2 regions of the Dactylosporangium cerinum genome follow, and region 1 is predicted to be linked to the other one. Evidence: riboswitches for the same ligand, from Rfam matches in the RefSeq annotation. Region 1 holds a riboswitch; the other holds the start of a gene.
The links. A riboswitch is a leader RNA that binds a small molecule or an ion and turns the genes downstream of it on or off. The one in region 1 is predicted to bind cyclic di-AMP.

Region 2: another riboswitch for cyclic di-AMP. It lies ahead of ACFPIJ_RS56660 (C39 family peptidase); the one in region 1 lies ahead of ACFPIJ_RS15930 (hypothetical protein).

The regions. Positions count from the first base shown of each region.
Region 1 is NZ_JBHSIU010000018.1:86,811-91,593, reverse strand. It holds gene ACFPIJ_RS15935 (D-alanyl-D-alanine carboxypeptidase family protein) at 1-1,229, shown strand, start outside; cyclic di-AMP (ydaO/yuaA leader) riboswitch at 1,502-1,645, shown strand; gene ACFPIJ_RS15930 (hypothetical protein) at 2,118-2,945, shown strand; gene ACFPIJ_RS15925 (IS6 family transposase) at 3,102-3,839, shown strand; gene ACFPIJ_RS15920 (class I SAM-dependent methyltransferase) at 3,902-4,342, shown strand; gene ACFPIJ_RS15915 (class I SAM-dependent methyltransferase) at 4,442-4,783, opposite strand, start outside.
Region 2 is NZ_JBHSIU010000118.1:18,304-23,086, forward strand. It holds gene ACFPIJ_RS56655 (transglycosylase domain-containing protein) at 1-1,515, shown strand, start outside; gene ACFPIJ_RS56660 (C39 family peptidase) at 1,526-2,395, opposite strand; cyclic di-AMP (ydaO/yuaA leader) riboswitch at 2,573-2,715, opposite strand; gene ACFPIJ_RS56665 (hypothetical protein) at 2,998-3,840, shown strand; gene ACFPIJ_RS56670 (L,D-transpeptidase) at 3,949-4,783, shown strand, end outside.

The DNA of each region.
Region 1 (4,783 bases):
TGGAGCCGGTGGTTGTACCGCGGCAGGCTCGTCGTCGAGGGCTGTGGCTGTCTGTGGCCGCGGTGGTCGTGGTGCTCGCCGTCGGCGGATTCGTCACGCTCAGGCTGGTCAGTCCGGTGCCGGCGCCACGGATCGTGCAGACCGTGCCGCGGGTATACGCAATCCCAGGCGTTCCGCCAGTGTTGCCGTGGCCGGAGGCCGGGCAGTCAGCGGTTGAGATTGACGGGCTCGGCCGGCTGGGCTCCTCCGGTGGTTCCCGACCCGTGCCGATCGCTAGCGTCGCCAAGGTGATGACCGCGTACGTTGTCCTGCGGGATCATCCCCTGCGCCTGGACGAGAACGGCCCCACGCTGACCGTCTCGGCTGAGGAGGCCGCCGCTTATCCGTCTCAGCTCGCCTCCGGCCAGTCGCTGGTCCAGGTTGTGGCCGGCGAGGTGCTCACCGAACGGCAAGCCCTCCAGGCCCTGCTTTTGCCCTCGGCCAACAACATCGCCCACATCCTCGCCCGGTGGGACGCCGGCAGCAGCGATGCGTTCGTGGCCAAAATGAACCAGGCCGCAGCCGGCCTCGGGATGGCAGACACGCGCTATACCGACCCGTCCGGGCTCGCACCGTCCACCGTCAGCACCGCTGCCGACCAGGTCACCCTGGGCCGGGTGGCAATGCAGGTGCCGGTGTTGGCGCAGATTGTGGCGATGCCGCAGGCCACGCTGCCCGTCGTCGGGCCGGCCAGGAACGTCAACACACAGCTTGGTAAGGACGGGATCGTCGGCATCAAGACCGGCTCCACCGATGAGGCCGGCGGCTGCCTGCTCTTCGCGGCCGAGATCTCCGCAGAAGGGCAGCGGCTCAGGATCATCGGCGCCGTACTCGCACCCGGCCCGAACATGGCAGACGCCTTCGAGGCCACCCGTCGCCTGATCCAAGCCAGCAGCAGCCTGCCGCACAAGTACCGGGTCGTGCGCGCCGGAGATATTGTGGCGACCGCCCGGGGACCGATGGGCAGGAGCACAACCCTTGCCGCAACCGGCGACGTGGACGTGCTCGGCTGGCCCGGCTTGGCCTACCAGATCGATACCCTGACCACTATGCCGCGCCGCCACATTGCAGCGGGGACCCATGTCGGCACGCTCAAGCTCACTGCCTCAGCCACGGCCGTAACCACTGCCCTGCAGACCACTCAGGCACTCGCACCACCCAGCCGGTGGGAGAGGATCACGCACGGGTGACTGCCGGCGTCCTGCTGTGGCGTCACCCGAACACACCCGCGCCGGTTCGCACCTGGCACGGGCGGCCGCACCGGGGAACGGTCGACGATGGAGACCGTTCCCCCGGTCATACACGAATCACATCGCCGGGCTGCCGAACGCCCGATAGCTGAAACGTGTAGTTAATTCCTTACGTTCCGCTTAGATTTCCGTCGGACGCTTCACGCGCATTTGCGTACCCGCTAGGGTCATGAAATCAACTGTGGCTAACCGTCACCGCCTAGGGTGACTCCACAGTGGATCCGCTGAGTCGTGTTCGCACGAGCCGGGGAACCAGGCACAACTGGGGTGAATCCACGGGGCCACGTGCCGCGAGGTAGGGCGAGCTTCCCGCCCGAACCCGTCAGCTAACCCGGCAGGCGGTGCCGGAAGGAGTAGTGCGTGCAAACCCTCGCGTCGCATCACATCTGCCGCCTGACCTCGACCCGCGGCCCGGGCGCCCATTGGGCGTCGACGGTGATGAGACGGTGTCCGGTTCAGTAGCCGTTTCGGCGCCGACACCCGCACACCCACGACGCGACACCGACCCAGCTATCACTGTCCACTTTGGACAGTTAGTGGGCAGTGCCGCTGACCACCCCTGCCGACACCAGCTTCGGCGGCAGGGGGCGATACCGGCCGCCCGGACGCAGAACGACCGCGCCGTCCGGCGCCGGCCCCAGCCGTCGCGTTCCAGCATGCAATGTCGAGGTTCCCGTGCAGCACCTGTTCACATCACAGCACAACAAAACCAGTCCGCCCTCCGGAAGCCGCCGCCCTCGGCGGCCTCGGCGGTTTGCCGCCGGATGTGCAGCGTGACGTTCTTGGTCTGCTGCCGCACCGAATCCGCGCCGGCCGGAGGGAGGCCGAATGTCCACCGGCGAGACTGAGGTCCAGCAGGACAGCGCCGCGAACGTTCGCGGCCCTCGTCACCTGCAACGTTCCCGCCGCGGCCGCCACGCGGCCCGCCCCCGGATCGGGCTGTACCTCGGCGCAGCCATCATCGCCGCCACGGGGATCGGTTGGTCTTTGCTGCCGACATCGTCGGCCACTACCCCGGGTATCGCAGTACATGCCGACATGGCGCTGGCGGACGACGCGGACCGAGCGAGGGTCGCCGAGAACGACGCTTCCCGCAGCAAACAACGCGGCCAGGTACAGCCCAGCCGGCAACCGACCGCAACGGCCACGGCCCATCCGAAGCCGTCGCAGACGAAGCCGAGCGCACCAGCGTCGTCGTCACCAGCGTCCTCGCCGTCGCCGACCGTCCGCGGCCCCGTCGGCGGGCTGACCCAGGCCGAGATGAACAACGCCGTGGCCATCATCGAAGCCGGCCAGCAACTGAAACTGCCCCGACGCGCGTTCGTGGTGGCGATCGCCACCGCGTTGCAGGAAAGCCATCTGAGAAACCTCGCGAATGCGAACCTGCCGGAGTCGTTGAAGCACCCGAACGAAGGCGTCGGGTACGACCACGATTCGGTCGGGCTCTTCCAGCAGCGACCCAACTGGGGGACCGTCGCCCAGCTGATGGATCCGCACGAATCCGCGCGCCGCTTCTACTCCGCGCTGGCGAAGATCCCCGGCTGGGAGCAGCTGCAGATCACCGTAGCGGCGCAAACCGTCCAAGTGTCCGCCTATCCAGACGCCTACGCGAAGTGGCAGACCCTCGCTCAGCAGATTGTCGACGCCGTCGCGTAGCGCGCCCGGGGTTCCCTCCGGCGGTCACGGATTGATCATTATAGTGACGCGGCCGAGGGGTCGGGCTGCGCTCCCGGTTCCGTGGGTCGGCTTCTCTCGGTTGTCTTCGCGGGGTCTGTTGCATTGATCGATGCCCTGGTCAGGCAGGCTTGAACGGTGAAGCACTCGAACCGCCGGCGTCCAGTCCAGCCACCACGGTCAGCGTTCGCCGGGTTCCAGTTCCCGCCCGACGTCATCATGGTCGCCGTCCGGCTCTACCTGCGGTACAACCTCTCCTACCGCGACGTCGAGGAGTTGCTACTTGAGCGTGGTGTTGAGGTCGACCACGTCACCGTCTTCCGCTGGGTGCAACGCTTCACCCCGCTGCTGGTCGACGCGGCCCGGTTCTGCCGGCACGCACCCGGCGACAGATGGTTCACCGACGAGACATACGTCAAGGTCAACGGTGTCTGGCGATTCGTGTACCGGGCCGTCGACCAGCACGGCCAGGTCACCGACGTACTCGTGTCCGCCCGCCGCGACGCCGTGGCGGCACGACGGTTCCTCCGCCGGGCGATGGCCACGATGAAGGTACGGCCCGCCGAGGTGATCACCGACGCGGCGCCGGTGTACCCAGCGGTCCTCGATGACCTGGTCCCATCGGCGTGGCACCACGTCGAACGCCACGCCAACAACCGGGTCGAAGCAGACCACAGCCAGCTCAAGCACCGGCTCAGACCAATGCGCGGACTACAGACCGCCCAGACCGCCCAGACCGCCCAGACCGCCCAGACGATCATCGCCGGACACGCATTCATGCAGAACCTCCGCCGCGGACACTATGAACTCGGCATCGACGCCCCACGCGGACTCCGCGTCGCCGCGGCGTTGGCCGAACTCGCCACCGCCATCTGAAGACCAGGTCGGCACTCGCTTCAACCTGCCCTCCCGCGCTTCGCGCGAGCAGCGATCGGCACATGCAACAGCGCCGCCTGGACCGTCTTCGCCTCGTCGAGGTGCCCTTTGTGCCCGAGGTGCGGCTGTATCTGGCTGAGGACGCCATCGTGTGGTGGGCCAGGATGGAAGCACAGGCTGGCGTGAAGCGACCGCCTCCGTTCTGGTCTTCCGCGTGGGCCGGGGGCAAGGCGATCGCCCGATATGTCCTGGACCATCCGGCGGCAGTGGCCGGCCGACGGGTTCTGGATCTGGCTGCCGGTTCGGGGTTGGTCGCCATCGCAGCAGGAAAGGCCGGCGCGGCAGTTGCGGCGCGCGGCGCCCAGGTGCTCGTCGGCGATCCCGGCCGGGAACATCTGCCCCGCGGCCGCATGCAGACTGTTGCTACCTACCGGTTGCCGCTCGTGGACGTCTTCGCAGACGCCCAACTGACCCAGATGAACGTGCTGCGGCTGCGCCGATAGCCTCAACGCAACGGACCCCTGGGCGGGATCGCCGTCTACAGCCTGGTCCGCCGGGCCCGCCGCACCCCGAAGACCTGACCGGCGACGACCGCCCGACGCTCACCCGGCGTCGGCGGGGTTGTCAGCCCCCGCCGACGCGTGTGCGCCGTCCGGTTCGCGGCGGCCCACGATCGAGTAGAAGCTCAGGACCTCGGGGAACGTGCCGCCGGGGGAGAGCTCGTGGAGCCCCTGCCGCAGGTCCCGCTCGAAGGCGTCGCGCTGGTCGCCCAGGACGGCCGGGCTCGCGAACGAGGTCGAGTACAGGTAGCCGACGATCCGGTCGGTCGTCCACACGGTCTCGGTCTCGTACTGTCGCGTCCGCAGGCTGAAGCCGGCCTCGGTCAGGAAGTCGCCGTGCCGGCCGGTGACGCCGAAGGCCTGGTTCCCGGCGCGGCGTTCCTG
Region 2 (4,783 bases), on a different contig from region 1:
TACTTCGGGGCCGGCGCCTACGGCATCTACGCCGCGAGCCAGACGTACTTCGGCAAGTCGGCCCTGGACCTGACGCTGCCCGAGGCGGCGCTGCTGGCCGGGCTGCTGCAGTCACCGGACGGCGACAACCCGATCAGCGGCGACCGGACCGCGGCCCTGCAGCGCCGTGCCTACACGCTCGACGCGATGACGAAGATGGGGGTGATCAGCGCCGCGGACGCCGCCGCGGCGCAGGCCCAGGAGCTGAAGATCAACGAGCGCGACCTGCCCAACAACTGCGTGTCCGTCCCGCCGGCGCACAACGACTGGGGCTTCTTCTGCGACTACTTCCGCCAGTGGTGGGGCAGCCAGCCGGAGTTCGGCGCCACCCGCGCCGAGCGCGACGAGACGCTGCGCACCGGCGGCTACACGGTGGTCACGTCGCTCGACCCGGGGATCCAGGCGAGCACGCTGAACCAGTCCCTGAGCGTCTACGGCTACGGCAGCGCGCGGTCGATGCCGCTGGCCGTCGTCACCCCCGGCAGCGGCCGGGTCCTCGCGATGGCCGTCAACCGCCACTACAGCCTGGCTCCCAACCCGCCCCAGCACCCGCGGTACCCGAACAGCGTCAACCAGCTCATCGCGGGCGGTGGCGGCGTCGCCGGATATCAGGCGGGCTCGACGTTCAAGATGTTCACCATGCTCGCCGCGCTCGACGCGGGCCTGCCGCTGAACACCAGGTTCAACGCACCGAGCCGGCTGGCGACCGGGTGGCCGGGCAGCGGGCCGGGCAGCTGCGGAGGCCGGTGGTGCCCCGCGAACGAGTCCCCGAGCTGGATGAACGGGGACCGGACGATGTGGAACGGCTTCGGCCGTTCGGTCAACACCTACTTCGTCTGGCTCGAGCAGCAGATCGGCGCGCGCCGCGTGGTCGAGATGGCGCAGCGGCTCGGCATCACGTTCCGCTCCGGCGCGGACGCCGCGATGGCGGCCAAGGCGGACCAGTGGGGGTCGTTCACCCTCGGCGTCGCCTCGACCACACCGCTCGACCTCGCCAACGCCTACGCCGCGGTCGCCGCCGGAGGCCTGTACTGCCAGCCGCTGCCGGTGCTGTCGATCACCGACACCAACGGCAGACCGGTCGACGCCGCCGCCCCGAAGTGCCGGCAGGTGATCAGCGCCGACGTGGCGGCCGCCGCGACCGACGCGGCCCGGTGCCCGGTCAGCCGGTCGTCGGCGTACAACAAGTGCGACGGCGGCACGGCCGAGAACGTGTCCGGCATCCTCGGCGGCCGCCCGGTCGCGGGCAAGACCGGCAGCTCCGAGTACAACTCGACGGAGACGTTCGTCGGCTTCACCCCGCAGATCGCGGCGGCCGGCATCGCGGTGAACGTGGACAACCCCAACGACCAGGTGGGCAGCGGCGTCGCCGGCTCGGTCAACGCCGCCGTCGCGCAGACCATCGCGGCCGCGCTGCGCGGCCAGCCGGTCCAGGCGTTCCAGCCACCCAGCCGGGTGCGGGCCCTGGGCCGCTGACCGCGCCGGGTCAGGCAGAATACCCGCGCAGGGCGGTCCAGTGGGCGAGCTTGGCCGTCGTCAGCGTGTAGTACCCGACGCCCAGAGCGTCCGCGGGGTCGGCGATCTTCACCGTCCTGCCGCCGTTGCTGTAGCCCACCACCGTGAGGTAGTGGCCGCCCGGGTACGAGTGCGAACCTCCCTTGTCGTCCACAGTGGAGCCGGCGATGTTGGCGACCACGGCGTAGCCGTTGGTGATCGCGTTGACGATGTCCGCCTGCATCCGGTCGATCTCCGCCTGGGTGGCCGACTGACCGGTGATGAAGTGCGACTTGTAGAAGGAGCTCTTCGTGTACGCGTTGAGCGACCGGGTGGTGTCGTCGGCGGAGTTGGTGCCGTTGACGGTCGTGCGCAGGCTCTGGGCGACCTCGGACTGGGACGGGTACAGCTCTCGCGCGGTCAGTGCGATGCGGGTCGCGGCCGGGCCGCAGAAGTAGTAGTTCTCCTGCCAGGCGAACCGGTACGCGAGCTCCTTCGCCGCCGGCGGAGCGGCCGGCGTGGTGGCGGCCGGTGTGGTGGCGGCGGGCGGGGCGGCCGTGGACGGCGCCGCACCGGCGGCCTTCGAGGGGGTGGTCGCGGCGTTGGGCGCCGCCTGCGTCCGCTGCCGGTCACGCGCGGCCGGTGCGGCACCGGACCACGACGGATCCGCGGAGGTCAGCGACTGCGCGTCGGCCATCGGCGCGGGCGCCGAGGCGTGCACGGCCACGCCGACGACCGCCGTCACCGCGAGGACCGCCGCGGCGGCCGCGATCGGCAACACGCGGGAACGTGCCGCGATCGGCAGCACGCGGGAACGTGCCGCGACGGGACTCTGGTGCCTGGGTTTGTACAGGTAGCTCACGGGTACCTCGACAGACATGCTGGATAACGGCTGCTGTTGCCGGTGCCGGACGTGATCCGGGCAGCGGGCCGGCCCGACCGGCGCGGGCCGGTGCGGTGAGGACCGGCGGCTACCGGGCCGGGCCGAGGGTCGAGGTGGTGCGACACGGGTGATACCGGGTCAATGGCTGCACGGTGGTGCTCCTTCCGGTGCCGCCTACCGGGTTAGCTGACGGGTTCGGGCGGGAAGATCGCCCTACCTCGGGGCGCAGGCCCCGCGGATTCACCCCGGTGGTGCTCGGTTCCCCGGCTCGCGTGGACGCGACTCAGCGGATCCGCCGCGGTGTCATCCGAGGTGGGTGACGGTGGGCCGGGCGGATGCGAGGACCCTACCGGGGCGGCGCAAGGGCACCGGATCCCGCCGTGCGGCTCGGCTACCGGGCGAGACGACGGCGTGGCGAACGGACCTGGTGCACACCGTGGGCGGGCCGCCGGTCGGCCGGGTGGCGCCCCCGGTGCACCTCGCCGACCGCGTCCCGGCGCTCTGCGGCCCGCCCGGTCTCCGGTCGGCTGGTCCGCACGCCTGCCAGGACCCCTGGTCAGGGCCACCCCTAAGCTCGCCGGATGCTCCCGGGCGCCGATGATGACCAGCAGCTCAACGGTGCGCAGGTGCGCGGTCCCCGCCACCTCCGCCGCTCCCGCCGGGGGCGGCACGCGACCCGCTTCCGGCTGCGCGCACCCGTGCCGGCGCAGCTGCGCCGGCACGCCGTCGCCGTCGCCGCCGTCGCGGCGGTCGCCCTGTCCGCGACGCTGTCGTCGTCGACCGGGCCGGTCGCCGCGCCGGTGAACGGGGTGGCGCTCGCCGTCGACGACGGACGGTCGGCGGCCGACGCGCCCGCCTCGCGCAGCCGCGCCCGGAAACCCGCCGACGGCGCGGATGCCGCCCCGGCACCGACGACGGCCGCCCCGACGACGGCCGCCAAGCCGCCGGCGTCGCCGTCGCCGGCCGGGCAACCCGCGTCGCCCTCGCCGACCGTGCACGCGCCCGTCGGCGGGCTGACCCAGGCCGAGATGAACAACGCCGTCGCGATCATCGAGGTTGCCCGGCAGCTGAACCTGCCGCGCCGCGCGGCCGTCGTGGGGATCGCCACCGCGCTGCAGGAGAGCCACCTGCGAAACCTCGCGAACCCGAACCTGCCGCAGTCGCTGCAGCATCCCAACGAGGGCGTCGGGTACGACTACGACTCGGTCGGCCTGTTCCAGCAGCGGCCGAGCTGGGGTTCGGTCGACCAGCTGATGGACGCGCGCGAGTCCGCGCGCAGGTTCTTCGCGGCGCTGGCCCGGATCCAGGGCTGGGAGCAGCAGGCCGTCACCGTCGCGGCGCAGCTGGTGCAGCGCTCGGCGTTCCCGGACGCCTATGCGAAGTGGGAAGGGCTCGCCCAGCAGATCGCGGACGCCGTCGGGTAGGGACCGCCTCGCGCGGTCCCGGGTCCTCCGCGATGTCACCCACTTCCCGGCCCGGCCTCGCACGGACGGGCACGACGATGCCCCCATGTCCATGCACAGGCAGAGAACATGAGACGGCCCGGCCGGACGGCCGTTGCGCTGGTCGCGCTCGCGTTGGGAGCGCAACTGGGCCTATCGGCGTGCCACAGTTCGAAGAAGCACACGGCGGCGAAGTGGACCGCTCCCGCGCCGCCGGTGGTCGCGCTGGCCGTCAGCCCGGCGGCGGGTGAGTCGGGGGTGCCGATCAGCACCGAGATCGGCACGAAGGTGAGCGACGGGAAGGTCACCGAGGTCGCCCTGACCGACGCGGCGGGCCAGCGGGTCGCCGGCGAGCTGCGCGACGACGGGTCCTCATGGGTGCCTGCCACCGCGCTGCGCTACGGCACGGCCTACACCGCGAAGGTCACCGCGGCCGGCACCGACAACAAGCCGGTGACCCGGGAGACGGCCTTCACCACGGCGGCGAAGCCCAGCGGCCCGGTCGTCACGTCCGACCTGATGCTGACCAACGGCGGGACCTACGGCGTCGGCATGCCGATCGTCGTGCAGTTCGGCTCCGACGTCCCGCAGGAGTCACGCGCCGCGGTGCAGCAGCGTCTGTTCGTGAAGAGCGATCCGCCGCAGGCCGGTGCGTGGCACTGGTTCGGCGGCCGGCAGGTGATGTACCGGCCGGAGCAGTACTGGCAGCCGGGCACGAAGATCACCGCCCGCAAGGCACTCAACGGCGTGCGGATCGGCGCCGGCCACGCCGACGAGGACTTCGCCGCGACGGTCACCATCGGCCGGAAGCTGACCATCGACATCGACAACGCCACGAAACAGCTGAACGTCTACCAGAACGACGCGCTCGTGCGGAGCATGCCGGTGAGCCTCGGCAAGCCGTCGACGCCGACGTCGAGCGGCG